DNA from 4 places in the Paenibacillus sp. F4 genome. Region 4 is predicted to be linked to each of the others. Evidence: riboswitches for the same ligand, from Rfam matches in the RefSeq annotation. Region 4 holds a riboswitch; each other region holds the start of a gene.
What was found. Region 4 has a riboswitch for cyclic di-AMP ahead of C1T21_RS15295 (hypothetical protein). Riboswitches for the same ligand answer to the same signal wherever they lie in the genome.
Positions count from the first base shown of each region.

Region 1: another riboswitch for cyclic di-AMP. It lies ahead of C1T21_RS18365 (resuscitation-promoting factor); the one in region 4 lies ahead of C1T21_RS15295 (hypothetical protein).
Region 2: another riboswitch for cyclic di-AMP. It lies ahead of C1T21_RS25415 (C40 family peptidase); the one in region 4 lies ahead of C1T21_RS15295 (hypothetical protein).
Region 3: another riboswitch for cyclic di-AMP. It lies ahead of C1T21_RS23890 (TrkH family potassium uptake protein); the one in region 4 lies ahead of C1T21_RS15295 (hypothetical protein).

Region 1 covers NZ_POVS01000016.1:10,470-18,579, forward strand. The annotation lists gene C1T21_RS18350 (AbrB/MazE/SpoVT family DNA-binding domain-containing protein) at 1-125, opposite strand, end outside; gene C1T21_RS18355 (HD domain-containing protein) at 457-1,740, shown strand; gene C1T21_RS18360 (TatD family hydrolase) at 1,783-2,553, shown strand; cyclic di-AMP (ydaO/yuaA leader) riboswitch at 2,755-3,037, shown strand; gene C1T21_RS18365 (resuscitation-promoting factor) at 3,309-4,457, shown strand; gene rnmV (ribonuclease M5) at 4,604-5,149, shown strand; gene rsmA (16S rRNA (adenine(1518)-N(6)/adenine(1519)-N(6))-dimethyltransferase RsmA) at 5,157-6,041, shown strand; gene yabG (sporulation peptidase YabG) at 6,097-6,993, shown strand; gene veg (biofilm formation stimulator Veg) at 7,195-7,476, shown strand; gene C1T21_RS18390 (small, acid-soluble spore protein, alpha/beta type) at 7,639-7,818, shown strand; gene ispE (4-(cytidine 5'-diphospho)-2-C-methyl-D-erythritol kinase) at 7,963-8,110, shown strand, end outside.
Region 2 covers NZ_POVS01000025.1:43,080-51,189, forward strand. The annotation lists gene C1T21_RS25400 (YwhD family protein) at 1-201, opposite strand, end outside; gene C1T21_RS25405 (M1 family metallopeptidase) at 326-2,338, shown strand; gene C1T21_RS25410 (hypothetical protein) at 2,350-3,177, shown strand; cyclic di-AMP (ydaO/yuaA leader) riboswitch at 3,454-3,591, shown strand; gene C1T21_RS25415 (C40 family peptidase) at 3,597-4,097, shown strand; gene C1T21_RS25420 (GNAT family N-acetyltransferase) at 4,403-4,909, shown strand; gene C1T21_RS25425 (4a-hydroxytetrahydrobiopterin dehydratase) at 4,988-5,287, opposite strand; gene C1T21_RS25430 (hypothetical protein) at 5,405-5,698, opposite strand; gene motA (flagellar motor stator protein MotA) at 5,886-6,680, shown strand; gene motB (flagellar motor protein MotB) at 6,673-7,500, shown strand; gene rluF (23S rRNA pseudouridine(2604) synthase RluF) at 7,635-8,110, opposite strand, start outside.
Region 3 covers NZ_POVS01000020.1:110,195-118,304, forward strand. The annotation lists gene C1T21_RS23880 (CPBP family intramembrane glutamic endopeptidase) at 1-1,699, opposite strand, end outside; cyclic di-AMP (ydaO/yuaA leader) riboswitch at 1,960-2,112, shown strand; gene C1T21_RS23890 (TrkH family potassium uptake protein) at 2,520-3,860, shown strand; gene C1T21_RS23895 (potassium channel family protein) at 3,942-4,619, shown strand; gene C1T21_RS23900 (LysR family transcriptional regulator) at 4,625-5,530, opposite strand; gene C1T21_RS23905 (succinate dehydrogenase cytochrome b558 subunit) at 5,757-6,431, shown strand; gene sdhA (succinate dehydrogenase flavoprotein subunit) at 6,525-8,110, shown strand, end outside.
Region 4 covers NZ_POVS01000014.1:18,478-26,587, reverse strand. The annotation lists gene C1T21_RS15330 (MarR family winged helix-turn-helix transcriptional regulator) at 1-377, shown strand, start outside; gene C1T21_RS15325 (helix-turn-helix domain-containing protein) at 563-937, shown strand; gene C1T21_RS15320 (helix-turn-helix domain-containing protein) at 1,031-1,414, shown strand; gene C1T21_RS15315 (Rha family transcriptional regulator) at 1,539-1,760, opposite strand; gene C1T21_RS15310 (urease accessory protein UreF) at 2,057-2,794, opposite strand; tRNA gene C1T21_RS15305 (tRNA-Leu) at 3,057-3,139, shown strand; gene C1T21_RS15300 (glutathione peroxidase) at 3,284-3,769, opposite strand; cyclic di-AMP (ydaO/yuaA leader) riboswitch at 4,236-4,408, shown strand; gene C1T21_RS15295 (hypothetical protein) at 4,524-4,919, shown strand; gene C1T21_RS28475 (potassium-transporting ATPase subunit F) at 5,103-5,180, shown strand; gene kdpA (potassium-transporting ATPase subunit KdpA) at 5,331-7,007, shown strand; gene kdpB (potassium-transporting ATPase subunit KdpB) at 7,045-8,110, shown strand, end outside.

The DNA.
Region 1 (8,110 bases), on a different contig from region 4:
TCGCCATCAACATAAATTTCCAAAGCGTCTTTCTCTCCGATTCCCAGGGTACGGCGCAATTCGATTGGAATAACAACACGTCCGAGCTCGTCAACTTTTCTTACAATACCAGTGGATTTCATCATAATAAATCAGGCTCCTCTCGCCGTTTAAAATAATATAAGTGTCATGATTCGACAAAATTTTCTCTTTTCTGATATTTACTATACCAACGATTCCCAAAACAGTCAACCTTAAAAATGTAGTAACAGTCTGATTATGCAAAAGTATTTAGATTAAAGAGCTTTACTTGTGTGTATTGCCTTATCTTATTGATGATTTATTCAGTTTGTCGATTTGGAAATGTCGAAAAACTATAATTCGACATTTTACGACAAAGAATGTCGAATGAGGGGAATCATTTAGGATTTTATTGTATTTTAATCCATTATTCCGAATATTAAAGGAGCTGATATCTTGCACCAGCCACTCAGTGAAGAAAAAGTTTTTAAAGACCCGGTACATAACTACATCCATGTTCAGGATACTGTGATATGGCGGTTGATCAATACGCCGGAGTTCCAACGTTTACGGCGCATACGGCAGTTAGGCACATCGTATCTTACGTTTCATGGAGCGGAGCATAGCCGGTTTTCACACTCATTGGGCGTATATGAGATTACGAGAAGTATTATTTCTCAATTTGAACGTGGAGATTTCCCAGATTGGCCGAAGGAGGAAAGGCTGGTTGCTCTGTGTGCAGCTCTATTGCATGATGTGGGACACGGTCCATTTTCTCATTCAATTGAGGAAGCCTTTCATATGAACCATGAGGATTGGACATGCCGCATTGTATTGGGAGACACGAAGATCAACGCCGTGCTACGGCAAGTCGACGAGAAGCTTCCACAAAAGGTGGCTGCGGTTATAGCCAAAACGTATGATAAGCCGATTGTTGTCAACCTGGTAACCAGTCCGCTAGATGCCGATCGTATGGATTATTTGTTGCGGGATGCTCACTCGACAGGCGTCAACTACGGCACGATTGATTTGGATCGTATTTTACGACTGCTGCGTCCTCATAATGGGAGAATTGTTGTGAAGGAATCAGGTATGCATGCAGTAGAAGATTATTTAATGTCACGCTATCAGATGTATTGGCAAATTTATTTTCATCCTGTAACACGCAGCTCGGAAATCCTTTTACGTAAAATTTTCAAGCGAGCAAAGGAATTGTTTAAAAACGGATATGAGTTTGGTTTTCTGCTGGACCCGCTGCCGGATCTGTTGAAAGGAGAGCTTACAGTAGAGCAATATCTGATGCTCGACGAGTCATTAATCCAGACCGTATTTAGCCAGTGGAAACGAGAAAAGGACGAGATTTTAAGCGATTTGAGCAGCCGTTTTATGGACCGTAGATTGTATAAATATGTAGAGATTGAAAATATGGATACAGATACCATTGACAGTATTCGAGAAGCTTTGAAAGAGGCTGGTTTGCACCCTGAATATGATTTTGAAATTGATTTTCCGACAGATCTTCCTTATGATGTGTTTCGGCAGGGTGGCTCGACGGACAACCAGATTTTACTGCTTGGACGTCAGGGCGAGGTGAGTGAAATATCCGAAGTTTCGGAAATTGTGCGCTCAATAAGTGGTATTCACCGAGGAAAATATCATATGTATTTTCCCCAGAATAAATTGAACGCGGTAAAAGACAGGCTTCCTGCCGAAATAAGGAATTATTTTGTCAAAGAATAGACAACTATATAGAAATGTAAGTAAAAAAAGGAGATGTAAACCTTGGAATTATTCGACACTCATACTCACTTGGATGCGCCACAATTTGACGAAGATCGTGAAGAAGTTATAGCACGTGCTGTCGAATCAGGAGTAACGCGGATGATCAATATCGGATTTAATCGTGAGACCATTCCATCCACCATGAAATTGGCCGAGACGTATGATTTTATTTATGCAGCAGTTGGATGGCATCCGCAGGATGCTATTACAATGCAGGAGGGCGATTTAGAATGGATTGCATCGTTATGCAGTCATAAGAAAGTTGTAGCCATCGGAGAAATCGGTCTGGATTATTATTGGGATACATCACCGAAGGATGTTCAGCATCGGGTGTTTCGAAGTCAAATTGGTCTGGCTCGTGAGCTCAAAATGCCCATTGTTATTCATAACCGGGATGCCCATGAAGATATTGTTAAGATTTTGCGCGAGGAAAAAGCGAGTGAGATTGGAGGAGTCATGCACTCCTTTTCGGGTAGCTGGGAGACAGCCAAAATGGTGCTGGATATGGGATTTCACCTTTCCTTCGGTGGTCCAATAACGTTCAAAAATGCCAAGCAGCCAAAAGAGGTGCTCGCACAGGTGCCGCTGGACCGTCTGCTCATTGAAACTGATGCTCCCTATCTGACGCCTCATCCGTTTCGTGGGAAGCGAAATGAGTCTGCACATGTGAGACTGGTAGCAGAGGCTGCAGCCCAAATCAAGGGAATTACAGTGGAGGAATTAGTGTCAATAACGACCCGAAATGCCCTGGAACGATTTGACATTCAATGAAAAAGTGAAGAAATCGATCAAGATAAAGAGATAGACGAAGCTAATCATGAATTTGTTGCAGGAAACTCGAGAATATTACAATATTTTAACCGAATATTTTGAAAAATGTACTTGAAACCTGCTTTACAACATGCATAGAAACAGGATATCATCTTTTCAGTGAATTGTTGTTTGAATGTAAACATCAACAAGTCATTTCATGAACCAGTCTCGCTGAGTCCCTTTTACAGGGAACGGGGGAACCGATATGGCTTACAGTACGTCCGGCGTATGTGCAAGAAGGGAACGTCTCTTCCGCCAGCCGGCTCGACCTAAATTCTTTTCCCGAATGGGATTGAACAGGTGGAGGAGCCGTATTTCGATTTCTTTCTGGGTCTTCGGGGTGAATGTGAAGGCGACCGCCATGAGCGGTTGACCCAAGCTAGGGCGACTCTCTACGTCCGAACCCGACAGCTAACCCCGTAAGCGTAACAAGAGAGAAGCCATCTCGTGCATGAGTTTTCCCGCATATTCACACATGCCGGAAGCCACGAAAGAGCTCTCTAGTCTCTTTCTCTGGCTTTTTTTGTTGTGAATAAAAGAAAATCTGTCATCATACTGTGGTTAAACAGGGGAGGACAGCATGCCGCGAAGACGGGTACATGGTGCAGGACAGTCGTAGTTTGGGCTTGTCTTGTAGAAAATCTGTTATAGTCACGTCAAATCTCAACTATGTCTTACTCCAGACGGCGGGCTATGTAAGGAGGACGGAGGAAATGGGCATTTTCCAAAAAAAGGATACCCATGAGTCACGCTCATCCAGCATGTCTTACGTATTGCGTTGGAAGCAAGAGAATGTGCGCCAGGCTGCTTTGGTTGCTATTTTTCTAATCGCGCTAACGATTATGATTTCAATTCTGATGTACACGCAATCTAAAAAACAAGTCTTTTTTGTCATCGATGGCAAGGCGTCTGCGGTAGAAACCCGGGAATCCAAGCTTCAAGATTTGCTGAGCGAGCATTCCATTTCACTTCAGCCGCATGATACAGTTTCCATGCCGCTAAATGGAGCAGTACAGGATGGGGATCGCGTAGTCATTAAACGTGCCAATCAAGTCAAAGTATCTTCAGGCAATGAGACGAAAAAGCTGTACACAACAGAAAATACAGTAGAAGGTGCCATTCGTACCTCGGGCTATAAATTATCGTCAACGGATAAAGTTTATCCTGCGTTGGATGCCTCTGTTTCGTCTAACATGGACATAAAAATCGTCCGTGTGAAGAAACAGCAGGTCGAACAGAAAAAACAGGTGCCTTATCAGGTCATCAAAACGGCCGATCCGAGTCTTTATAAAGGCGATAATCGGGTCATTCAAAGCGGCAAATCGGGTGTGGTCGTCCAGCATGTTCAAAAGGTATATCATGATGGAAAGTTGGTATCCAAACAGCTGGTTAACAAGGAAGTTGCACAGAACCGTGTGGATAAGGTCATTGCGGTAGGAACGAAGAAAAAACCGGTCGTTCTTGCTGCTTCCGTCGGTCCCAATGATGCGGTTAAGGCAACAGCAGTTAGTTCGGGCAGTGCTGTCCGTAAAGCAGGCGTCAATTTTAAATATAGCAAGGTTTTACAAAATGTCTCCATGACGGCGTATTCCTCACAGGAGCCAGGTATCGGTACACGTACTGCATCCGGCGCACGTGTCACGGAAGGACGCACCATCGCTGTCGATCCGAGTGTAATTCCAATCGGCTGGTGGGTGTATATCGAAGGGGTGGGCTTCCGCCGAGCGGAGGATACCGGTGGCGCGATTAAAGGCCACAAAATCGATGTGTATTATGAGAGTTTGAGCCGAGCCAACCAATTTGGTCGTAAGCACGGTAAAACCGTATATGTCATCGGACCGGTAAAGCCTGAAATCAACTAAAACAGGTTGTGTATGTTGAGGGCAATGCGATAGTATTAACAACATAGTTATGCCATGCTAAGAAGAGGATATCCTCTTCTTATTTTGTTTTCAAAAGCAGGGAAAGATAAATATAGCTTGCTGTGTAGCAGTGGAGGGAAACGCAAATGATCAAGGAAGTGATCGTGGTAGAGGGCCGGGATGATACGGTGGCCATTCGCCGCGCTGTTGAAGCGGATACGATAGAAACTGGCGGCTCAGCCATTAATAAAATGACGCTGCGTAAAATTGCATTGGCGCAGGAGCGGCGGGGGGTCATCATTTTAACCGATCCCGATCATGCAGGGGAGCGCATCCGTAAGATTATCGCGTCCAAGGTACCCGGCTGCAAGCAGGCCTTTATACCCGAGGCAGAAGCGACGCGCAAAGGAGATATTGGCGTGGAGAATGCCTCACCAGAAGCGATCAGACACGCTCTTGCACGGGTTCATACGACAGTGGAAGGCGCCGACCCACTGATTGAGTGGGCGGACCTGATTGATGCTGGACTCATCACCCACCCCAATGCTGCTGCACGCCGTATGGCCTTAGGGAATGTGCTGGGTATTGGTTATTGTAACGGAAAGCAGCTACATAAACGGCTCTCTGTATTTCAGATCAGCCGCGAGGAATTTGCCGGGGCGCTGGCACAAATTGAAAGTGAAGGATTGTGATGTCCGTATGACAGGGATTCAAGATATAGCAACACCGCGGCGTACGAAGGAAATTATTCAACGGCACGGTTTTTCGTTCAAAAAGAGTTTGGGACAAAATTTCCTGATTGATCAAAATATTCTCAATAAGATTGTAAATGCTGCCGGATTGGATGAGACGAAGGGTGCACTTGAGATCGGTCCTGGGATTGGCGCTTTAACCGAGAAGCTGGCCCAATCGGCCAAGGCAGTTACCGCTGTCGAGATTGACCAGCGGCTACTGCCAATTCTCGAAGAGGTGTTGGCCCCTTACGAGCATGTGAAGGTACGTCATGGAGACGTGCTGAAGCTGGATTTGCGCGAGGTGTTCGCAGCCGATTTTGCAGACGTGAGTAAAGTAAGTGTCGTGGCTAATCTGCCGTACTATGTTACTACACCGATTCTGATGAGGCTGCTGGAGGACAAGCTCCCTCTGGAGAATATCGTCGTTATGATCCAAAAAGAAGTGGCTGAGCGCATGGCTGCGTCTCCTGGAACGAAGGATTACGGCAGTCTGAGCATTGCAGTGCAATATTACAGCGAACCTGAATTAGTCTGCACTGTGCCGAATACAGTATTTATTCCCCAGCCAAATGTGGAGTCTGCAGTCATCCGGCTGCGTGTACGGGAAGCCCCTCCGGTGGAAGTGGTGGATGAGAAGCACTTCTTTGAAGTGGTTCATGCTGCTTTTGCCCAGCGTCGTAAAACCATTTCCAATAACTTAAAAAGCCGTTTCTTCACCAAAGAGAACAGGGACACGCTGGAGCCGCTGTTGCAACAAGCTGGTATTGAACCCTCCCGTCGAGGAGAAACGCTAAGTATTGAGGAATTTGCGCGTCTCAGCGCTGTGCTGTTGGAGGCAGGTATATCCTAAGCTGGAACCAAACTGTGCATTCACCCATACGATATAGGAGGGGTGATACAGTGTGATGAGTTTAGGAGACTTGGTCGTTCGGAAATCGTACGGTGGAGATGTCACGTTTCGTGTTGAGGACATCCAGCGGGATAAAGCGATCATTAAGGGAATAGAATTTCGGCTGCTGGCCGATTCCCCGGTGAACGATCTGGTCAGAGTGCCTGCAGACCAGATTAGCGGAAAGACTCAGCAGGCCCACATTAAGGCTGGTGAGTCTCTTAATCTGTTGCAACGGGCACGCCAGCAGCAAGCTGCTCGTAGTCAGGCAGCTCTGGTTGGGGACTGGAGTGATCCGGTCGAGTCAACGTATTTTGAAATGCCGGGAAAGGTTCTTCATCTGGATGGAGATCCCAGCTATCTGAAAAAATGCCTCAGTTTATATGAACAGCTCCGTGTTCCTGCAGAGGGACATCACGTTCACGAATCGGCAATGGCGGACACGTTGTACCGATTGCTTCCCCGTATCCGTCCGGATATCGTAGTCATTACCGGACATGACGGTGTGCTGAAGCAGCCACAGCCTTACGATTTGTACAGCTTGAAAAGTTATAAAAATTCGCAAAATTTTGTGGCGGCGATTCAGGTAGCAAGACAATATGAACGTCATCTGGATTCGCTGACGATTGTAGCGGGGGCGTGCCAGTCCCATTTTGAGGCGCTGCTACGTGCGGGAGCGAACTTCGCCAGCTCACCAGGGCGTATCCTGATTCACGCGCTGGACCCCGTTTACGTGGCTGCCAAGGCGGCCTTTACTTCGATCCGTGATACGGTCAACATGGGGGACCTGTTTCACCAGACAATCAGTGGCAGTCGCGGAGTGGGTGGAATTGAAACTAGGGGAAGCTATCGCATCGGCCTGCCGAAGCTTGAAAATTTGTCAACGCTTAAAGTAACGCCTTCCGCCATCTAGGATTCAAATGTGCCAATAGGATTAATCTGAACAAAAAGCCTCTGCTTTCAGAGGCTTTTTGTCATTTTTTATATAAATTATTCCTGTTCGCAAAAAATTAAATTGACAACTTATTTTTCGTGTTGTTATAATATTTAGCTTGATTTGACAATCCCTCTAAAATTCGTTATAATGGACAAGGAAAGAGGTGGTCGTTAGGCAATGGCTAAAAATACGCTGTTGGAAATCAAACGCAGTCTCGACGCACATGTAGGGCAAAAAATTTTGCTGCGGGCTAACGGCGGGCGCCGTAAGACCGTCGAACGAACTGGTGTCTTGGAAGAAACGTACCCTTCTGTTTTTATCGTCAAGCTGGATCAGGAGCAACAGACGTTTAAACGTGTCTCCTACAGCTATGCTGACATTCTTACCGAGTCGGTGGAAGTCAGCGTATATGATCCCGACTCCCATACAAGTGTAGTCGAATATTTTGAAACACCTTAATTGATTTCGTGATTTATACCAGCTTTGCAGGTTTAACGACGGCTTCGTCATTTCAAATGACGGGGCCGTTTTGTATATACAGAGCAGGATGAAGCATGACATCTCTGCACATACTAAGCCGGGAATGATCTTCCTTATTCCATTGCCGAAGGGGGCGTATGTATGAGCAGAAGAAGACGGAGTGTCATGTCGGAGGAGCTAAAGTACGAGCTGGCCAAAGATCTTGGGTTTTACGACACGGTCAAGGAAGAAGGCTGGGGAGGCATTAAAGCCAAGGATGCGGGCAATATGGTCAAGCGGGCCATCCAGCTTGCTGAGCAGGCAGCTTCTCGCAAATCGTAGCCATCGGTGGTGCTGATGAAAAGCGGGGATATCCGGGTTCATACCGGGTCATCTCCGCTTTTTTGAGCCTCATGACTTGACACGCTGAGTCTGATATAATATGTTAAGCTGTCTTGAGGGAAAAGTTGAAGGTGGGTGAACGCCTTGAAAATATATGAAAAAGCACCGGCGAAAATCAATTTAATGCTTGATGTTCTACGTAAGCGGGACGATGGTTATCACGAGGTCGAAATGATTATGACCATGGTCGATCTGTCTGACCGATTGACGATGTCTGAGTTACCGCGTGATA
Region 2 (8,110 bases), on a different contig from region 4:
CGTAGAGAACTTGATACCGCGTTCTACTTTACTTTTGGCATGCATGGCACCGATATCAATTTTCGCCTCTCCTCGGTCAATGATGACCGGAGACATGCTGTTCAGGTCGATTGAGCCTGCGCCGAAACCCTTATGTTTACTCTTGCCACTGACAATGTTCAGTGCAATCTGTTTTTTGCCGTCCGGCTGATTTTCACTCATGCGTCACTAGACCTCCATTTTCCGTCTTCACACTCATTCTACACTATAAATATTTTAACTAATAATCTCCTGAAAGCAAACATATACATGCTGTAGATGCTTGTCAACGGGAGGTATCCATTGTATGACCCCAGCACGCACTAAAATCGTTTTATTGTCTACACTAGCCCTCGGTCTCCTCGCAGGGACGTTATGGTTTGCCTGGCAGCCCCAACCGCTATCTGACCCGCAGTCCATAGGCCAACCACTATACGGCTCCCTGTCTGAGTCTGCGCTTGCCCCAAATATGGGCAAGCCTCTAGGGGCAAACATCCTGCCTGACCTGCCCAAGAACCCTCCACAGCCCGCTACAGAAATCCTCAGCAAACGGGTGGTAGAGTACCACATTGATGTGTCTCTGGAAAAAGGACAGGTTTTGCGAGGCACTGAGACACTGACCTGGAAGCATCCGGGCAAGAAAACCGTGAATGATCTGTATCTTCATCTATACCCGAATGCCTTCTCTTCCATGGAAACCACCTTTATGAAGGAATCCGGTGGAAAGCTGCGAGGAGACACCATGCCCAAAGACGGCTTTGGCTCCATGACGCTGACTGAACTAAAAACAGAAGACGGTTTATCTCTCATGCACCGCATCCAATATGTGCAGCCAGATGACGGTAACGCAGGCGACCGTTCGCTCGTGAAGGTGCGTCTACCCAAGCCGGTACGAGGTGGCGAAGAAATCACATTATATATGAAGTTTGAGGTAAAACTGCCCGCCATCTTCGCTCGTATGGGTGCGACAGATGATTTTGTAATGGCAGGACAGTGGTTCCCGAAGCTCAGCGTCTACGAGACTGCAGGACAGCGTGGACGCGCCGAGGAGGGCTGGAACCTCCACCAGTATCATGGTAACTCCGAGTTTTATGCCGATTTTGGAATTTACAGCGTACGGATTCGGGTGCCTGAAACTCATATCGTAGCAGCGACCGGATTTCCCACCCGTGGTGCCGTCCGACAGAACGGCCAAAAAATATATCAATTTTATGCCGATGATGTACACGATTTTGCCTGGTCCGCTTCACCCAACTTTGTAACCGTAGAAGAACCCTTTTCTTCCGCTGAAGTCCCTGGTGTCAAAATTAAGCTCTACCTTGACCCGTCGCACAAGGAGCTCAAAGGACGCTATATGAGCGCAGCGAAGGCCGCCCTTTCGTACTACAGCAAATGGTACGGGCCTTATCCATATTCCACCCTATCCATCGTGGTTCCACCCAAATCAGGCAATGGAGCCGGCGGTATGGAGTATCCGACACTCATCACGGCCGCTGCTGCGGGTAATCTGAATCCTGGCTATAGTCTGGAACGGACATTAGTTCATGAGATTGGACATCAATATTTCTACGGAATGGTAGCCAATAATGAATTTGAGGAGCCGTGGCTGGATGAAGGCTTCACCTCCTATGCAGAGGAGCGGCTTATGGAACAAGAATATGGGCTTACTCCCAACTTGCCATTACAATCGGGACAGGTAGCCTCCCCACAGCCGCTAAACCGCGAGTCATGGAAGTACGGCTCAGCTGCTGAGTATGCGCAAAATGCCTACTCTCGAGGCAAGCTGGTACTACGGGGCATTGAACGTCAGGTGGGTATGAAAAAAATGGATCGCATTATGCGGACCTACGTCCAGACGTACCGATTCAAGCATCCGTCCTCACAGGATTTTCAACGTATCGTGGAGAGAGTCACCGGACGCTCATGGAGCCACTATTTTGAACAGTATGTATATGACGGACAGATGGCGGACTTTTCAGTGGATCACATCACAAACCACAAGCTGGAGAATGGATATGAAGCCGTCGTGACGGTCAGCAAAAAAGGGGCGGATTATCCCAAGATCCCTGTCCAATTTACCTTCAAGGATGGGACAACGATATTCAAGGCTTGGGACGGCACGGGCAAAAGCACAACTTTTCGGATCAAAAGTACTTCTCCCGTTTCCTATGTAACCCTTGATCCTCTATATACCATTGCACTGGAGAACAAGCATATTAACAATAGCCTAAAGGCCGAATTGGACGAAAAGCAACAAACCCGTTGGAATGTAAGTGTAACCAAGCTGTTAGAAACACTGCTTGGAAGTCTGTCATGGTGAGGTGTCTATAGATGCGGACTGTTATAAAAGAGGGCTGGGCGCTGGTGCGCATACGATTCTATATCGTTATCATTTTATTTCTGTATCGACTACTGTGGGGGGTGTTTCTCTATCGGCTGGTGCAGTCTGCCGTTATCCCGCTACTGCTCCGTTATCCTGATCAGGGTCACAACGAGCTGGGACAGACCTTGTTTTGGATGGAGAGCCAGATTGCTCTGGTGGATAGCCAGGAAGTACATGTGTATTTGTGGATACTACTAGGGGCGACTGTACTACGCATACTGATCACTCCCTTCATTAGAGCCGGAATATATCAAAGCCTGCATACCGATGCGACTGAACCGCAAAGCCTGTCCTTTTTCAAGGGTATGAAACGCCATGGCATGTCGTCGCTGTTGTATTACACCATCGAGTTGGGACTGCTGCTGCTTCCCGCCTTTTGGGTAGTACCGAGACTCTACCCTATTGTAGCAGGAACGCTTCAGTCTCCCTCTTACCTGCTTCATTTGTTGCCCTATGCTATGGGGTGGATGGCTTACGGATGGTTCATTCGGCAGTGCATCCTGTATATGCAACTGGGGACTGTCGGTGGTCACGCCATACTATCGTCCCTGCTCGCCTTCTTTCGCCAGTTCCTCCCAGCTGTCGGTATATCCCTTTTGCTCGGTGCTTGTGTGCTGCTGGTCTTCGGTCTATTTGGCACCGTGGCGATGATTTGGACTGGCATGCTGGCGCTCATTCTCCAGCAATCGTATCATTTTGTTACTAGTCTGGTCAGGCTGTGGCATATCAGTTCGCAGTACAGACTATGGCATACCGATATCTCCAGTAGAAGTTAAGCCCTGCCTTTATGTTTTTTACTTCATTTCTGTCTGTCGAAAAATCTTGATTCATATCCGCGCAAACGACACATAACTGAATACTGTTAACAAGATCTGTTCCTGGGACATTAGGAGCAGATTTTTTTTGTAACTTTTTGCAATGAAACATTTGCCAAAGCCAGCCGTCTTTGTTACAATAATCGCAGTGAACTGATAGTAACAACTTTGTAATCTTTATTGTAACCTTTATCTCAAAAATAACGTTATTGTGAATACTGCTCTCCAAGGTGCACATCTTAAGTTAAGCCTAATTCCTGGCACCTAGGAAGCGGGGGAACCAGTTTGGGTGAATTGATCTCGCAACAGAGTGGTCATAGGGGAACCTTCTACCGAATCCTTAAGCTAACCTCGCAGGCATTGGAAGGGGTATATTTTTTTTGAAGAAGAAGCTAACGATCGCAGCTATGGGTCTTGCCATTGCCTTTACATCTTTTACATTCGGTGGCGGCAGTGCATATGCAGACTCTAAGATGGACCAGGTCATTCAAGATGCCAAAGGAACGAGCTACAGAAGCGGAGGCACTACACTCGAGGGATTCGATTGCTCCGGCTTCACAATGTACGTATACAACAAACTGGGAATTAAACTTCCGCATCAATCCGGATCACAATTCAAAATGGGATCTTCTGTATCCCGCGATGAAATGAGACCTGGGGACTTGGTGTTCTTCAACACCACAGGAAGAGGCATTTCCCATGTAGGTATCTTCGTAGGTGAAGGGAAATTTGCCCACTCCTCGACTTCACGTGGTGTAGTAGTTAGCTCACTGAACGAAAATTATTACGCTAACCGCTATGTCGGTGCAAAAAGAATTATGAGCACAGACGCTTACCATTCTGTAGCTTCAGAAATTCCTGATGACGACAACGTAGAATAACTAACGCACAGCAAGCTAACCCTAGCCGCAATTTGATTCTGACCGGAATCGAATTGCGGTTTTTTATGTCCACAACATCAGCAATTATTATCATTACTGACGAACTGAATCCTCAAAAGGTTTCAATTGTAGCGAACATCGTCGGTTTTACCGTCAGCGCTGGGGGAGCATATGAGCAGTAAATCCTTCTTATTGAATGTATACCCGACTTGGGTATGAAATAAACACGCTTGCCATTCCCCTGCAACTTGTCTACAATCTGTTGTTAATGATTGAAGTACCTGTGTAAAAGGAGGATGAAACACATGCCGGCCTCAATATCCAACTATCGGATCGTACCGATGGATGAGCATCAAGCGGCTGCAATCTGTGAGTGGCGCTATGATCCACCTTATAACATATACGGTTGGCTCCCCTGGGAACAAATGAAGGCACTTGAAGTCGAATTTGGAAGTCCCACGCTTCGCCAAGAGCAATATGTTGCCGTACTGGATAAAGAGAACAAGCTGACGGGATTTGCTCAATATTTTCCTATGATCGGTGTGACCCGGCTAGGTCTTGGAATGCACCCTGAAAGATGCGGACATGGCAAAGGCTCTGATTTTGTCCGTGCCATTGCAGAGGAAGCCCAACGACGCAACCCGAAGAATGAAATTGACCTAGAGGTGCTCACTTGGAATGGGCGCGCTATCCGGGCCTACAAGGCGGCTGGATTTGAGCTTACAGATACCTATGAACGCCAGACTCCTGATGGCAAAAAACCATTTTATTGTATGGTATATCGTCCCGAGCACCCAACCCAGATTCTATGATAAAAGCGCCTTCGGCATACAACCGCAATGTTGTATAGCGAAGGCGCTTTTATCATCATACGACAGATCATTACAAGCTCAATGACTGCTGCGCATTTTTTCAAAAGCTTCATTATATTGTTGGGCTTCCTTAATATCCACGGCCATAATACCGCCGTCGTCCCAAGAGGTCAAACGCAGAGTCACGGTCTTGTAATCAATCGTAATAAATGGATGATGATTGAACGCTTCAGATATAGCGGCAACTTCATCCACGAATGCAATCCCTTTCATAAAACTGGAAAAATTATATTTTCGGACGATCCAACGTCCTTCCTCCAGTTCCCAGCCCTCCAGTTTCTCCAGATGTGCTTCAATCTCTTCTTGTGTAAAAGGCATGTTACGAACTCCTCCCCGTTTATACGGAAGCCTTTCGACCGCTTAAATACGGCCAAAACTACGATATATTGGTGTACATATTACCACGGCCCCGTTGATAAATCCATAAGACGGACCTCAAATCAAAGGGACTGACGTCAGCTCCTCGTCCCCAATAAGTACATAGATGCGATGCTGCTCCGGCTCATAGATCACAACGCCACTCCCTACAGTGATTGTGGGCTCTGTACCCAGTGCATAAAATAAGTCTTCTGCCAAAGCTTCATTGACTTCCTGACGTCCCGCCGGGTCCAGCCTGTCCCAATCTTCTGCTTCCATCTCAAAAAATTCATAGCTATCTGGGATGCGCCCCACAGCCTCTGTCAAATCGTTCAAAATTTGTTCATACTCACGCCCATGCTTTACTCCCATGCCATTTCCTCCAATGGTTCCGCCATTCAATACATAATCACCTTATTATACCGGAAATTCGCACTTAACAAAAAAGAGAGTTTTGTCGATAAATACTATAATCCGTCTTGTAATGACGCGCTTGGGGCAAGGACGACCCCGGCGGCATGAAAGGATTCAAAATCTATTCTCATGGATGAGGTGTATCATGCAAATTTCAACCATTATCGGACTTGTGCTCGGGATTTTGTCACTGGTCGTCGGGATGATCTTAAAAGGCGCTCCGGTCGTCAATCTGGTCAATAATCCCGCTGCTTACATGATTATTTTCGTCGGAACGGCAGCGAGTATATTTATGGCCTTCCCGATGGCAGAAATCAAACGGATTCCGAAGCTGTTCAAGGTTATTTTCACTGAACAAAAACTGTTAGACCGCAAAGAGCTCATCGGTACGTTTACCGAGTGGGCATCCATTACCCGTCGTGAAGGTCTGCTCGCCTTGGAATCTAAGGTAGAGGAAATCGACGATCCCTTTATGCGTGGCGGCATGCGAATGATTATTGACGGCAATGATCAGGAATTCGTACGGGACGTTCTGATGGAGGATATCAATGCTACCGAGGATCGACATCGCTCTGGCGCACTGATCTTCTCCCAAGCCGGTATGTATGCTCCAACGCTCGGGGTACTCGGTGCGGTTGTAGGTCTGATTGCCGCTCTGGCTGACCTTAGTGACATGGAAAAGCTCTCTCATGCCATTGCAGCAGCCTTCATTGCGACGTTGCTCGGTATTTTTACAGGTTATGTCCTGTGGCATCCGATGTCCAACAAGCTGAAACGGTTATCCAAAAAAGAAGTAGAGCTTAAATTAATGATGGTCGAAGGTCTGCTTTCCATTCAATCGGGGATATCGACGATCGCCATCAGTCAGAAACTGACGATCTTCCTGACTCCGACCGAACGGGCTACGATGACCCAGAAGGATGGCGATTCCAGTGAGTAAAAAGAGACATGAACCGCATGAAGAGCATGCTGACGAAAGCTGGCTGTTGCCATATTCCGACTTAATGACCCTTCTGTTGGCTCTTTTCATTGTCTTATTCGGTATGAGCTCGCTCGACGCCAAAAAATTTGAAACTATGGCTCAATCCCTGAATGCAGCTTTTAGTGGCGGCACTGGCGTGCTGGATCACTCGGCCGCGAATCCGTCGTCACAATCCATGGATATGGGCAAAAATAAAGAACAAGTGTCACAACCCGTAAAATCGAAAGCTACTTCTACCTCTGAACTGCAAAAACAGCTTGCCCAGCGGGAAGAAGAAGATTTAAAAAAGCTTAAAAAACAGATGGATCAATATATTCAAAATAACGGCCTGACCCCCTTGCTGAATACCAAGCTAAACCAATCGCAACTAATGATCACCATTAGTGATAATGCCCTGTTTTCATCCGGGCAGGCCGAAGTAAAGCCGGAAGCAAGAAAGCTGGCCAAGTCCATTTCTAGTATGCTCCAGCAGTTCCCTGGCTATGATGTTATCGTATCAGGTCACACGGATAATGTACCGATCTCCAACAGCCAGTTCCCGTCCAACTTTGATTTGAGCGCCAAGCGCTCTCTGAATTTCTTGCGTATCTTGTTGCTCAATCCAGATCTCGATCCAACCAAGTTTGTATCCATCGGTTATGGCGAGTATCGTCCATTGGCAAGCAATCAAGATGGTCAAGGACGCTCCAAAAACCGTCGTGTTGAAATATCTGTTCTCCGCAAATATCAGAACGGAACACAGGTTATCAGTCCTACCTCAAGCTCGAATGAAGGTTGATTATGCATATGTTATATGAACAAAGGCACCGCCGCATTTTTATGCAGCTGGTGCCTCTTTGTTTAGTGCTTCCTGTACTTTGCCCTTTCAGATACGACGATCATACGCTGTAGGCTATACGAGCCCCTCTGGCATTAGCTAAGCGTATAATCGAGCATCTGGCCAAGCTCCTGCTTCTCAGCCTCTGTCAGATCACGCCAGGCACCTTTCTGAAGGGACCCCAACCGAATATTCATGATTCGCAGCCGTTGCAGTTTTTTAACTTCATAACCGAAGGCAGCACACATACGCCGGATCTGACGATTTTTCCCTTCTGTGAGGATAATACGGAATACATACTCAGATACACGCGTCACCTCACAAGGTAGCGTCCGCTGGCCGAGTATTTTCACCCCGCTGGACATGCCCTGCACAAAAGATGGTATGACAGGGCGATCCACCGTTACGATATATTCTTTCTCATGCTTGCCTTCTGCCCGTAAAATTTTATTCACAATGTCCCCATCATTGGTAAGTAAAATGAGACCTTCCGAATCCTTATCCAGGCGTCCAATCGGGAATATCCGCTGCGGGTGCCCCACAAAATCAACAACATTGCCTCTAATGTGGC
Region 3 (8,110 bases), on a different contig from region 4:
AATACGGCTCCTCTTTTTTAATAGGTTCAAACATAATTCGATTTGGTTTTTTAGGACTAAACCAATAAATGATGTAACCCACAATGGCTGGAAGTAAGATCCAGAATAGACCAGCGCTCACATTCACAGTGTCTCCCAGACTCATCACACTAAGTCCCATTAGAATGCTGTCAAAAATAACGTGGCTGAACATGGCGGCAATAAAGCCGTAACGCAGGAACACAAAACTGAACAGCAAACCAAGAAAAGTCAGCTCAATAGGTCTGGAAATCACTGGATATATCGGATAAAGCGTATGTCCCAGTGCCCAAATCAGCGTGGTGATCAGACACGCAACAAAAGTATTTTTCACTATTTTTTTGACCATCGGAATACCAAACAGACGGTAGACAGTCTCTTCTCCAATACCTGCCATCCAGGCCATAATCGGCAGTAGCCATGGATAAGCCATGTTGTAAGGGGATTGCGTGGCATCTGTTGTGGAGAATGTATTAAATGTGCGCTCCAGTATAAAGAATAAGATGGATTGTACCCCGAGTAAAATAAAGGCCCACAAGTAGCCAACATACATACTGCGAAGCACATACAGCCCGTAGCCCGGCTCTTTCGCACGTGGCCATGCATTCAGACCAACCTGACGCATAAGCCCGTCACCGCCGACCAAGGAGAAGTAGAGCGCTACAGCCATGAAGAAGGTAACACCAATCTGGAAAATCATAAGAAATATAAGCATGCCCTTACCGCCTGCTTCTGCTTGCAATAAAGGCAGCATGTTCATGGTTCCAGCTATACTAGCAATAAAGTATATAACGGACAGAACAATGCCACGAACAAATGAAGTATGTCGTCGGGTGAGTGACGCATACACAATGGCAAGTACACCCAGCACAAAGCTAAATAGGGCATAACCCGCATAGGTCATCCAATTCGCCCAAAATGTTTGCTTTTCGATATAATCGGTATAGGACGACGGGGCCGAAAAGTTTTGAGTAAAGGAGCGAACATCACCGTCTTCAAAAGTAAAAGCCAGTGTAAGTACCGAGGCGCCGATTTTTTTATCGTCTACGGTATACTTTAATCCGCCTTCTTTTTCAGTGGTCGCGAGCTTCAAATCCGACGGCTTAAAGCCAAAGCGCTTGACCCATACTGCGGCCGCCTGCTCCTTGGCTTCGAGCGTCATGCCGTCCTCAGCCACACGTACAAGCCTGTTACGTGCTTGTTCATCCGTAGAAATATCAGCCTGTGTGTAATTGGTACTGGAGGTGATCCGTTTAAAGCTAACGACCTTCCCAGTGGATAAATCCACATGAATTTGTAGTTTGCTTTTCGCTGAGGATTCAGGCAGATCAACCCGAAAGGTTTCGTAAGGGTAACTTTTTTTCCATGTACGGTCGTACTGTTGAAGCAGTTTTTCTCTAGATAAATAACCGTACAAATCTGTTTCGGCCTGATAGGTCACGACAGGCTCCTCTGGCTGTGGTTCAGTATAGCCCAGCTCGGAGCGGGCGAAGTCCAATGCGTGTATGACCGCTTCTTGTTTGCTGATGACCTTTGCGTTCATTACTGATTCTGGACTCGGATTGCTAAGCGAGGGAATAAGCAATTGAAAGATAAAAAAGCAAATCAGGCCAATCCCGCCCAGCAAGCCTAATTTTTTGAAGTTGGCCGTGAGCACGACCGGTTTCCCGATAGGATTCATGAGTTTCCTCCTTAATCTGTAAATAAGAACATCCATTAAAGATATCATACTGCACAGGTTCCCGCCAACAGACCAACGATATTCATGAAAATAGAGTGAAAGCACTTTAAAGTTCCAATAAAATAAGATAAGCTGCGATTAAACGATGCCCATTCGCAAAATAAAGCCAATTTCACGTTTTTTCGGCGAAATCGGTTTTGTGATCTGGATATAGAAGGATTATAATCTTGAGCAATGCCTATGAAATACATAGGTAACGATATACAGTTGAGCCGAATTTCTATGGGAAAACGGGGGAACCATGTTACTGGGGTGAATTTTACAACCGATCCTGCTGGATCGGAAGTGTAAATAGGGCATACTGTGCTGCCCGAATCCGTCAGCTAACCTCGTAGGCTATGAGCAGGAACCAAGTCAGGCACTCGGTTTTCCGGTGTCTTTTTTGTGTGTATAAAAGTGTTTGGATTGATTAGACCGCTGCGGGTGCAGATTATTCTTCCGATTGCTGTTATCCCCGGATTTTTTAATTGTATACCCCCTTTAATGGTTAAAATCCGGAGATAAAGGCAAACGCTTCGCTTCTTCAGAACAATTCTGCCCCCTTCGCTACTGCCCGCCAATAGCACAGGGGGCCGAGTAGTGCTTGACATGCATTCTTCCTGTATTCAGGGAATGCTAATTATAGTTACTTAAGGTTTGGAAAAATCAAAAAATTCAGGGGCAACGACGATCGGAAGATCAAATGGAACGCGTAGCGAGCTTATACCGTATTAAATCACTGATTTATAGTTTTAAGGATTAGGAGAGAAGTGATGAATAGATGAATCCCAATGCAAGCTGGCTTCGGCTTTCTCCACCGCAGATATTCGTTGCGGGCTTTGCCATTATCATTCTAATAGGTAGTTTATTGTTAATGCTGCCGATCTCTAATACAACAGGAAAACCACTTGCGTTTATAGACGCTTTGTTTACTGCCGCCTCTGCGACCTGTGTAACTGGGCTTGTCGTAAAGGACACCGGCCTCTTTTTTACCACTTTTGGTCAAGTTGTCATCGTTGCGCTGATCCAGATCGGCGGTCTTGGCTTTATGACCATGGCTACCTTGATTGCACTGGTGTTCAAGCGTCGGATTTCCTTGCGGGAGCGTCTCATTTTGCAGGAAGCGATGAATCAGACTTCTGTAGAGGGAATTGTCGGGTTAATCCGTAAGGTATTACTGTACTCACTGGTTATTGAAGGCGTATGCGCTACGATATTCTCGGTTCGCTGGTCCTTTGATATGCCCGTAGGCAGGGCGATATATTTTGGAATCTGGCATGCCATCTCCATGTTTAACAATGCTGGTTTTGATTTATTCGGTGAATTTCGCAGCTTGACAGGTTATGTATATGATCCGATTGTTAATTTTACAGCTATGTTCCTGATTATTTCTGGCGGCATTGGTTTTGTAGTGATGTCAGACCTGGCAGAATATCGCAAGCGCAAGAGACTGTCCTTGCATACCAAGGTGGTACTCAGCATGACGGGCGCTATGATTGTAGTCGGCACGCTCGTGATTTTTGTATTTGAGTTTACGAATCCAAAGACTCTGGGCTCGCTTGATTGGGGTGGTAAGCTACTGGGATCTTTATTCCAGTCCGTTACTCCCCGTACCGCAGGTGCCAATACGCTGGACATCGCAGGCTTGCGGCAGGCTACGCAGTTTTTTATCATCATACTTATGTTTATCGGGGCTTCTCCTGGCTCCACTGGAGGCGGGATTAAGACCACAACATTCGCCCTGCTCATTGGAGCGGTGATTTCGATGCTGCGGGGGCGGGAAGATATTGTACTGTTCAAGTACCGACTTGCGCAGGGACGAATTTACAAGGCTTTGACCATTACACTGCTGGGGTTGCTGTTCGTGATCGGGGTGACGATGATTTTGTCGGCAACTGAAGATCATCATTTTCTGATGATCTTGTTTGAGACGGTGTCTGCGTTTGGTACAGTGGGGCTGTCGATGGGGCTTACACCTGATTTGACAGTTATAGGCAAGCTGGTGATTACCCTGACGATGTTTGCAGGTAGACTGGGGCCACTCACGCTAGCTTATGCACTGGGGCCGAAAAAGGGTAAAGAATTATATCGTCATCCGGAAGGCAAAATGATTATAGGATGAATCATTTCATGATATGTAGTATACATTTCGTTGGTTTAATCATTTATGAAATTGATTCAGATAAGGAGTTTTCGAGTAGATATGAAAACGCAGCAGTTTGTAGTTATTGGCTTGGGGCGGTTTGGCTCAAGCCTGGCTTTGCAATTGGTGGATATGGGGTGCGAGGTGCTAGGCATTGACCGGAATGAGGATGTTGTGGACAGTATGAGTGAGATTTTGACACATACTGTCGTGGCGGACGCTACCGATGAAGACTCGTTGCGATCACTGGGCATCCGTAATTTCGATTGTGGCATTGTTGCTATTGGTGATGACATTCAGGTAAGCATCCTCACCGCCATTTTGCTGAAGGAGCTGGGTGTGAAAAAAGTTGTTGCCAAAGCCATATCTGTGCTGCACGGGCGTGCGTTAGAAAAGCTCGGTGTGGACCGGATTATTTATCCAGAACGGGATATGGGTATCCGGGTGGCTCACCAGCTAGTCACGCCTAATTTGCTCGATTATTTGGAGTTGTCTAAGGAATACAGTATTGTGGAACTCAATGTACCTGCATGTCTGAATGGCAAAACGCTAGCAGAACTAAATGCCCGTACCCGCTTTGGTTGTAGCGTCGTGGCGCTTCATACGGCGAACGGTATCCTGATCGCACCGACGGCTATGGATCGGCTAAAAGCAGACGATATTATGGTCATCATCGGCTCGAATGACAATATCGGTCGCTTTGAGGATGAGGTTGTTAATGTTAATGAAGAGGATTAAACCCTCTACACCATACGGTAGCCTGCAAACGACGCACGTGTCTCGCTAATCCAGCGTCGTGCTGTCGGACTGAGATCGGTTGTCTCTGAGTAAATGAGGGAGGTCGTTCGGCGTGTCTCCTTCAAATCGGGCAAGTATAATGCAGTGAGTCCATTATCCCGTAATAGTTCGCTGCGCAAATAGGATTTGGGTAGCAAGGCAGAAGCCTTACAGGTTGGAAGCAGGCGTACAATTGCCTCAAAGGAGTCGATTTCCATGCGGATATCCGGCATGATGCCGCTGCGCTGGAACAAGTCATCCGTCAGACTGCGGTACCAGGTTCCTTTGGAGAAAATAATCATCGGCAATCCTTGCAGATCTTTCATCGAGGCCGTTCCTGTCTTGACGGTTAATTCATGTCCAATGGGAACAACGAGCTCCAAATGATCATCAAATAGCGGAATGCAACGCAGTCCGGCTTCATGAATGGCAGACCCGACAATACCGGCGTCTGCTTTTTTGTCACGTACAAAGGCGACGATTTCATGGGTTTTACCGGTGAGCAGCTTTAGCTCGGTTTGAGGATGCTTGCTCATGAAAGCTTCGACGAGGGTAGGCAGCGTCGTTTGGAGTGTCGTGAGGCTTGCGCCGAGTGTAAGCATACTCTGGGCTTCATTTTTGTGCTGGGACAGCTTTTGTAAGAAGCGAAGCTGTCGTTGCCGTTGCTCTAGCGCGAATGTATAAACAAATCGGCCAGTGGACGTAATTTCGAGCCGTTTGCCCCGACGATCAAAAAGATTCACACCCAGCTCTTCCTCCAGCTTCGCAATTTTGCGAGACAGGGCAGGTTGGGACAGATTCAGCAGTTTGGAGGCTTTATTCAGGCTGGACTGCTCGACAATGACGGCAAAAGCGTTCAAATCCTCAAACAAATCATCCACTTCCTCTCTATATGCAAAAAAGACATAATAATTAATACGTATATTGCAATTCCATTATAAGCCGAAAAGGAGTAACATGAAAGCGACACAAGATGTTCACACTTTTGTTTTTCCTTATAAGGGACACCTTGTTGGACATTTCCTGTCGGAAACTGTCAATTTATATGTTATATTACTATTGAAAACGCTATTATTGGGAGAAGGGAGCATGACCTAGATGAGAGGATTTTATTCCAGAAAGCTGCATTCGCTTCTTGGCGTCATTCCGCTGGCTCTATTTTTTGTTGAGCATTTGGTGACGAACTTCACAGCGGTGGAGGGCGGCAAGGAAGGGTTTAATCGCAGCGTGGCCTTCCTGAATGGTTTGCCACTGGTTATTGTGCTAGAAACGTTATTCATCTACTTGCCATTACTGTTCCACGGAATTTATGGCTTGTATATTGCTTATCAGGCTGACCCGAATGTCAAAAGATTCGGCTATTCACGTAACTGGCGCTTTCTGTTCCAGCGTATTTCCGGCGTCATTACATTTGTATTTATTATCTGGCACGTATACGACACGCGCTTTCAGGTGGCTCTGGGTAATGTAACCCATGAGGAGCTAGGCGGAGTCATGCATGGCATCGTGACGAACCCGGTTTATTTCATTTTGTATTTAATCAGTGTCGTTTCGGCATCCTTTCACTTTGCTAACGGACTGTGGGCATTTATGGTTAGTTGGGGGATTACCGTGGGACCACGTGCGCAAAAAGTATCTTCTTATATCTGTATGACCCTGTTCGTGGTGGTGTCTATCGGCTTCATCGCTTCCCTGCTTGCATTCCGCAGCGCGGAATTTCAGGAAACGGCAACTGCCTTGGTGCAATGCAGCGCTTTTAAACAGCTACTATAAACGACTCATATCAATTATATATCGTGTTGAGATTCTATTTTCAAACGTAAAAGGGGATTTGGTTAAAATCCTAAAAAAAAGGAGTGAGCAGAAATGGCAGCATCCAACATTATTGTCGTGGGCGGCGGTCTGGCAGGTCTAATGGCTACGATCAAGGCGGCAGAGGCGGGAGTTCACGTTCATTTATTTTCTTTGGTTCCGGTCAAAAGGTCCCACTCCGTTTGTGCTCAAGGCGGCATCAATGGTGCGGTAAATACCAAGGGTGAGGGCGACTCACCCTGGATTCACTTTGATGATTCAGTCTATGGAGGGGACTTTCTGGCCAACCAGCCTCCGGTAAAAGCGATGTGCGAAGCGGCTCCGGGGATCATTCATCTCATGGACCGCATGGGCGTCATGTTTAACCGGACACCGGAAGGACTGCTGGACTTCCGCCGCTTCGGCGGTACCCAGCATCATCGGACCGCCTTTGCCGGTGCGACGACAGGACAGCAGCTTCTGTACGCTCTCGATGAGCAGGTACGGCGCTGGGAATCTGCTGGTTTGGTGACCAAGTATGAAAACTGGGAGTTTTTACAGGCTGTACTGGATGATGAAGGCATCTGTCGAGGGATTTGCGGGCAGGATTTGCGTACGATGGAAGTGAAGACTTTTGCGGCGGATGCAGTTATTTTGGCGTCTGGTGGCCCCGGGATTATTTTCGGTAAAACCACGAATTCCGTCATTAATACGGGCACAGCTGCTGGTGCGGTGTATCAGCAAGGGGTACGCTATGCGAACGGTGAGTTTATCCAGATTCATCCGACGGCTATACCAGGTGATGACAAGTTGCGTCTCATGTCCGAGTCGGCACGGGGAGAGGGCGGTCGTATTTGGACGTATAAGGACGGTAAGCCATGGTATTTCCTCGAAGAAAAGTATCCGGCTTACGGGAATCTGGTTCCTCGCGATATTGCGACACGTGAAATATTCAGTGTATGCGTTGATGATGGACTGGGTATTAATGGCGAGAACATGGTCTACCTCGATCTGTCCCACAAGGACCCGAAAGAACTGGATGTAAAGCTGGGCGGCATTATTGAAATTTATGAAAAATTCGTCGGTGACGATCCGCGCAAAATCCCGATGAAAATATTCCCGGCTGTTCATTATTCAATGGGCGGTATGTGGGTCGATTACAATCAGATGACGAATATACCGGGCCTGTTCGCGGCTGGTGAGTGTGAATTCCAATACCACGGAGCGAACCGTTTGGGTGCGAACTCGTTGCTGTCAGCCATTTACGGCGGGATGGTGGCTGGACCTAAGGCTGTGGAGTATATCAAAGGCTTGAAAAAATCTGCACAGGATATAGCTACCTCCGTATTTGATGCGGCAGTTCATCAGCAGACGGAGAAGTATGAGCGTATTTTGCATATGGACGGAAAAGAAAATGCCTATGTTCTTCATAAAGAACTGGGCGAGTGGATGACGAACAACATGACTGTGGTTCGTTATAATGACAAGCTGGAAGCTACGATCCACAAGATCAAGGAGCTGAAGGAGCGTTACTCTAACATTAACATCAATGACGCTTCACGCTGGAACAATGCGGGTGCGGCATTTACACGGCAACTGTGGAATATGATGGAGCTGGCTGAAGCGATGACCAAAGGTGCGCTGCTGCGCAACGAAAGCCG
Region 4 (8,110 bases):
ACGGTCCGCTCGATTTCCCATTACACTTGTCGCCTAATAACTTTCAGGTATTACTGCTTCTGCGTGAGGTGCGCTTGTCTACGGTATCTGATTTATCCAAACAGCTCAATGTCTCACGTCCGAACATGACTCCTCTTCTGGACAAACTGGTGGAGCATGGGTTGGCTGACCGCCAGTCGTGTGATTCGGATCGCAGAGTCGTGAATGTGGCGATTACACAGGAAGGCGATGCTTTTTGTGAACAGGTATTTCATACCTTCTCCAATAAAATTCAAGAAAGACTGGTGTATCTGCCAGAAGAAGATTTATTGCATCTGAGTGAAACTTTGAATGAATTGAAGCATATCTTACTTAAAATCGACAACTCTGCTACGTGATTGGCGTAAGTGAACCGGCTTAAAAACCGCCCTTTCTTCGGAAAACAGGCGGTTTTTGTTGCGTGTTGTGGTATAATGGGAACCAACATACATAATTCGGTAATTTTAGCATACGTGATCTTTGAAATGGGAACAGAGAACATGATATCGTTATTTGAGAGCCTGCTAGGGAGGAAGGAACTTCTATGCAATCTATTTACCATCGCATCGAGGAACTCATCAAGGAACGGGGAATGACGAAAAAGGCGTTCTGCCAGCAGTTAGGCATTAGTACAGGGAACTTCGGGGATTGGAAAAGAGGAAAAACGACGCCAGGCACGAATAAACTCATTGAAATCGCTTCTTTTTTTGATGCCAGTCTGGATTGGATTATGCTGGGTCGAGATGTACAGGGTGAGGTGCTAAAGGAGTCGCAAGACCCTTATTTTTTTGACGCTTCAGGGCAACTGAATTGCCAGGGGGAACCGCTTAGTGAGGCGGAAAGAAATTTTATACTTGAGTATATTGAATTTACCCGCTTTCGTAAAGAGAAAAACCAGCGCAATTCTACTATGGGGTAATGGTTGCTTAGGATTTGATGGGGATTACTAATGAGTAAGGCTGAAAAATGAAAATTATTTCAGAAAAAGTTACTGTGTCGGAGGGGAAACATTTTGGGAGATCAAACTATTTATCAGCGGATTGAAGCTTTGATTAAGGATCGTGGAATGACCAAGAAGGCATTTTGTGAAAAACTTAAAATCAGTTCAGGGAATCTTGGTGATTGGAGAAGAGGTAAAACAACGCCGGGTACCGCCCATTTGATTCAGATTTCAGACTTTTTTAATGTATCGCTTGATTGGTTAATGAAAGGGATTAAGCCAGGAGAAGGCGTACTTCAGGAGCAGAAGGCTGCTTATTTTTTTGGAGTGATGGGGCCACTCAATTGCCAGGCAGAAGATCTTGAGACGGAAGAACAGAATTTTATTTTAGAATATGTTGAATTTGCGAAATACCGTAAGCAAAAAAGTGAGAAGGATAAAACAAAGCCGGAATAATTTTTTAGCTAAAGATCGTCTGGGTTGAAAACCCGTAAACGAACTGGAGAGGTTCGCTTTACGGGTTTATTTGGTTTCTTGGTGGTATGGAATGACCTATATGTAACTGGAATGCTTGTTGGGTTTAGAGTGGCGGTGCCTCCTTATAATCGTTATCGTCGATGTTCAGAATTGCAGCAACTTGTTTTCTGTACCTTTGTGCTTTGCGGGTGCCGTGAATCAGATTGGACAAGCGTGAAGGTGGAATATTGTGTGTCTCACAAAATGTTTTCTGATCCAGTCGAAGTTCGACAAGCCGTTGTTTGATGGCCCACCCGAAGGAGGTGACAGGCATTTTGTTGTTCAAGAGAAATCGCCCCTTACGGATTCTTGCAGAATAATTGGTGTGTTATAATAATCATCAGTAAACATGTTAGAATTAACCATCTGACACTATGATACACTTTTATACGTGTTTTTACAATCTTAAATGCGTCATTTTGTTGAATTAATTACTTAATTAAGTGCTAGGTGGTTCTGATAATCCGTCTAGAGTCTGCTAATGGTGTGAATTGCGATTATATGTGGATAAAAAACACTCTGCCACCTGAGGAAAGGGACAGAGTGTTTTTGGTGTTGTGGCCACATTGGCGAAACGACGCATCAGGGGGATGCTGGAAGGCGTTTGAATAGACCTGAGGAGGAAAACAGTCTAGGTTCATCCAATTGGCTATTATGGCTCATATAAAGAGGTAGAGTGATGTAGGAGCTGGACCAATGTCTGTGAAGAAAGCGACGCTGAGATGCAGTTGGCTCAGGTTGGTTAAGCTTCTTCCAGGCGGAGAGCAGCTCGCTGGTCATACGCTCCATAAGAGGGTTCTTTTCCTCATAAGGAGGATTGAGTAGTTTGAAGGCATCTTCCACACAGAAGGACACCGCTGCGCTAAGATAGCCGTGCACGGTCTGTTCTACATCGTTTCCGAGGAGGAAGTTAATCCAGGTGTGAACGGTAGCGAGTGTGCCAATCGCATTGTATTGAATGAGTATGGATTCCAACTGGTCAAATTCAAGCCAAGGATAAAGAGCCTTGGCGAGCTTGAGCAGACGCTGACCGGATAGACGCAACTCCTTCACATGCTGCCAGGAGGGACGTTGGGTATGCAGCATCTTATCAATGAGAGCGATTCGCCAACCGTCATTCTGCTGGATGGCGACATACAGACTTTTGATGGCCATGCCGTCAACGGTTGTAAATTGAGGATACAAATCATCCAGCATGTAATGCTCCAGGTCTTGTAGACTGTTCAAATGTCCGTTGCGGAATAGTTTCTTCAGTCCGTTAAAACGGGTGAAGCCACCAACAGGTAGGGAAGGGTCCAATAATAATGCATAGTTCAGCAAGCGGTTGCCTTTATGCAGGGCGGTTCGCCTCCTCGAAGTGAATCATTATGTTATATTATTTTACTATTCACTTGGTTTAATGAAAAATATTTGATATATATGTAATATATATTTACACTTAAGTATCATTTGTGTCAAATTAAATATTTTTATTGTCCATATATGTCAGTTAAAATAACATAGAAAATAATTATTCTATTTTTGTTTACAAATAGTTGATGAGAGAGTATAATAAATCTGTTGCCTCAATACATTATGATTTGCGGTCGTGGTGGAATGGCAGACACGCTATCTTGAGGGGGTAGTGGGCGTACGCCCGTGGAGGTTCGAGTCCTCTCGACCGCATTATATGCAAGACCCAGTTAAAAAAGCATCCTGACACGGTTTACGTGAAGGGATGCTTTTTTTGTTAAGCATTTTTCGTTATCCTTTAGCCACAGAAGCAACGGTAGACAACAGGTTGTTTAATAACTGTGATTAAGAAGAATGTCAGTTTTGCTGCAAAAGCTTCTCTATATCTCCCGCCAGCTTATCTGGAGTGGTTTGCGGTGCATAGCGCTTAAATACGTTACCTTCTCGTGTAATTAAGAATTTAGTAAAATTCCATTTGATCGCTTTGGATCCTAATACCCCCGGAGCTGTTTGGGTAAGGTAGCGAAATAAGGGGTGCGCTTGATCTCCATTGACATCTGTTTTGGCGAACATCGGAAAGGTAACACCATAATTGATCTGGCAAAATTCGGAAATCTCCTCGCTAGAACCTGGCTCTTGTTTGGCAAACTGGTTGCTGGGAAATCCCAAAATTTCGAGCCCCTGTTCATGGTACTGGTCATATAGCTCTTGTAGCGCTTTGTATTGGGGGGTTAACCCACATTTGCTGGCAGTGTTCACGATAAGCAGAACGTTCCCTTCATATGTGGATAACGGAATTTGTTTCCCTTGCAGGGTTTGCGCATCATATTCATAAACGGTCATAGTATCTCTCCTTATTCAATATTCAGCAATTAAATTGTAAGCAATTAAAAGCGAGGTTGCAAGTTTGGAAAAGCTGTATCAAGCCTTTAGCCGCTGTAAAATCGTATTTTGTTCAAAACAGTAAATCGCACCGCAAATGGAGCGAATTAAGGTGTTTCTTCTTATAAAAGCGGGTTCAATCGGTGTTTAGCTGGTACATATAGCGTATTTTCTTCTCTTTTTACAAAAAAAGGCCAAAAACGCTCTACCCTACGCCAATATTGACATGCTTGTCATTTTCGAAAAGGGATGAAAAACAGAGATTGAAGGAGCTGTGAGAAGCATAGTTGCATTGTAAGCGCTATTATTAATATCCTAGGCTCTAAAGGCCGATTTATAACCCCGCAGTTGAGCTTTACAGTCTTCCATGCGCGGGTGTATGATTCAAGACGTAATTTCAAATTAACTTGAATGAAGCAACAACGAAATGTCTATAGCGCTGAATTTTGCAGTTGCAAAAGCGGGGGAACCAATCGAGACTGTACGGCTTCGAAAGCCGTGTGTCTCATGGGGTGAATTTTCCGGTCAAGTGCCAGAAATAGGGCGACTCTCACGTCCGAATCCGACAGCTAACCTCGTAAGCGTACAGGGAGAGGCAACAAACCGCCGTGTGCAGCCATGGTTTATTTTATCATGGATATGTAAGAAGCCGGAGGAAAGCCTTTTTCCTTCGGCTTCTTTTTGTTGTCTTTTTATACCGGGAGAGGAGCTACTGATGGAAGGTCGGTTAATTATTGTCACTGCACCGAATGAAGCGGGCAGAAGTTTTGTGAAATTGCTTATTTTCAAAAAATTGGCGTTTGCAGTTCTGACGAATAGCGCCCAGGAGGAACGACAGCTCAAAAAAATGGGTGTGGAGCACATTGTCCGCATCAATACCATGCAAGCGGGAAAATGGAATTTTCCAAAAAAAGAAATTGGTAGTGTGTATTTGTTCGAGAACAGCTTGAATCTGACTTGCCGTTTCCTGCAAATATGTCGGCCACTAACATCGGAATCGATCTATGTTATTACGCACGGCTGTAATCCACAAGGAATTTATCGGGGATTGGGAGCGGACCATGTGATCTACACATTGAACGGAGAGGTGGGTTTTCTGCTGAACGGATAAGCGCTTATAACATAGTTGTTTTATGATTTTATGATCAAATAAGAATGGCGATCTGAGGACCGATACGGAGGGTATAAACATGATGGATATATACATGCTGCTCGTCATGGCTGTGAGTTATGGAGTGATACTGCTGTTTGTACGCTGGTGTGATGCGCAGACCTCTAAAGGAGGACGAAGAGGATGATCGTTATACTTGGGCTTACGGCTATTGTGTTTATGTATTTAATCTACGCACTCCTGAACCCTGAAAAGTTCTAGTCAGCTATAGGGGATAGAGCGGGCGGGAACAACAGATCTGAATATTAAGCATCATAGGTAACGGGTTTTCGCAAACGTGTGCACACGTTTGGTGCTCTGAAGCAGGTCTGTTGTTCCAAACGCAGGAGCATTTTGAAGGAGGAATAAAGGATGGAGCTGCTTCAAATTGGAATTGTGATCGTCATATTGCTGCTCTTGGTAAAGCCAGTGGGCACCTATATGTATCATGTATTCTCGAATGAACCCAATCGGACGGATCGGATTTTTGGCGGAACAGAAAAGCTGATTTATAAGGTAGTAGGATTGAAGAAGCTGGAGAGCATGCGTTGGACTACGTATGTTATGAGTTTCATTGCAACGAATGTGGTGCTTGTGGCGATCAGCTACTTGCTGTTGCGTTTACAGGGAATGCTTCCCGGTAATCCTGCGGGAAACAGTAATATGGAAGCATCACTAGCTTTTAATACGGTAATCAGCTTTATGACGAATACGAATCTCCAACATTATAGCGGAGAAAGCGGGCTTACGTATCTGACACAGATGGCGTTCGTCACGATGATGATGTTCACTTCGGCTGCTTCCGGTTTTGCGGTTGCTGCGGCTTTTATGAGGGGATTGACGCGGCGCGGTGAAGGGATGGGCAATTTCTTTCAAGATTTTATTAAAGCCATTATAAGGATTTTCCTGCCGCTGGCCTTTGTGCTTACGCTGGTGCTGGTTGGATTGAAGGTACCACAGACGCTACAGCCTACGGCGGATCTTACGACGCTGAGCGGAACACAGCAGCAGATTTCTATGGGACCCATTGCTTCTCTGGAGTCCATCAAGCATTTGGGGACGAATGGAGGCGGTTATGCGGGAGCTAACTCTGCGCATCCTTTTGAAAATCCAAGTCCTTGGACGAACGTGCTGGAAATTTTGGCAATGTGGGTAATGCCGGCTTCGTTGCCGTATACCTTTGGATTGTTTGCCCGTAATCGTAAGCAGGGCTGGATTATTTTTGGCTCCATGATGGTATTGTTTCTTATTTTTCTATCCATTACGTACGTGTCTGAAAAGACAGGTAATCCGTTAATCCAGACACTGGGTGTGGATGCTTCTCAAGGAAGCATGGAAGGGAAAGAGGTTCGTTTCGGCATTGGACAATCGGCTTTATTCACTGCGGTCACAACAGCAGCAACGACAGGTTCGGTCAATAATATGCATGATACACTAACCCCGCTGGGTGGCATGGCTGCTTTGGGAGAAATGATGCTAAACGTCATTTTTGGCGGCAAGGGTGTCGGGCTGATGAATATGCTGATGTATGCGATTCTGGGTGTGTTTATATGCGGACTGATGGTCGGGAGAACTCCGGAATTTATGGGAAGGAAAATTGAAGGCAAGGAAATGAAGCTGATCGCGATTGCCATTTTGGTACATCCGTTTCTCATTCTCGCCCCAACTGCGCTTGCGTTTATGAGTCATTGGGGATACGATGCGGTCACTAACCCTGGCTATCACGGGTTGACTCAGGTGCTCTATGAATATGCGTCATCTGCCGCAAATAACGGTTCGGGATTTGAAGGTCTTTCGGATAACAACGTATTCTGGAACATGACAACGGGGATGGTTATGTTCTTCGGACGATATGTATCTATGATTGCATTGTTGGCTGTGGCGGCTTCGTTGAATGCCAAAGCACCGACTCCGGTGACGACGGGGACACTGCGCACGGACAACAAGTTATTTGGAGCCATTCTGATCGGGGTCGTGCTGCTGATTGGTGCGTTGACCTTTTTACCCGTCATCGTATTGGGACCTGTTGCTGAATTTTTGACCATGTGAAGAAGAAAATGAGAATGGATGAACGGGGTGTTTGATCATGAAGGAACAGCGCAAACACATGCTGGACAGAAGCATCTTGAAGCATGCGATCAAGGATAGCTTTATAAAATTAAATCCGATGATTATGATGAAAAATCCTGTCATGTTTGTCGTGGAGATCGGTACATTGGTCGTGCTGCTAATGTTACTGTTTCCCGGTTATTTTGGAACTGGCAAGGAAATGGGCTTTAACCTGGCCGTGTTTGTTATTCTGTTGTTTACGTTGCTTTTTGCTAATTTTGCCGAAGCGCTCGCGGAGGGGCGGGGTAAGGCACAAGCTGCCTCTTTAAAAAAATCCAAGCAGGATACGCAAGCTAACAAGCTCATCGGAAATGACATTCAGGTGGTTAGCTCAACCGAATTGCGTAAGGGGGACGTGGTTATTGTCTCCCAGGGCGAAATGATTCCAAGCGATGGTGAGGTCATTGAAGGTCTGGCTTCGGTGGATGAATCTGCAATTACGGGAGAATCGGCTCCGGTCATCAAGGAATCGGGTGGTGACTTTTGCTCGGTAACTGGCGGGACGCGAGTGGTCAGTGACCGGATTAAGGTGCGGATTACGACAGAGCCGGGCGAGACATTTATTGATAAAATGATTTCGCTCGTGGAAGGCGCACAGCGGCAAAAAACGCCGAATGAGATTGCGCTGAACACTTTGCTGATTAGCTTGACGATTATTTTTCTAATTGTGGTGGTTACGCTAGCGCCGATTGCCCGTCATTTTAATATTGATTTGCCTGTTCCTGTGCTGATTTCGTTGCTAGTCTGTCTGATTCCAACCACGATTGGCGGACTGTTGTCAGCCATCGGGATTGCCGGTATGGACCGGGTCACCCAGTTTAATGTGCTAGCCATGTCAGGCAAGGCGGTAGAAGCTTCTGGGGATATCAACACGATGATTCTGGATAAAACAGGTACAATCACCTTCGGGAACCGGATGGCGAGTGAATTCGTGCCTGTAGAGGGCGTGGAGAAGGCAGAGCTAGTGAAGTGGGCAGCGATTAGCTCTATGAAGGACGAGACGCCAGAGGGGCGCTCGGTTCTCGAGTTGATGCGCAAACAGG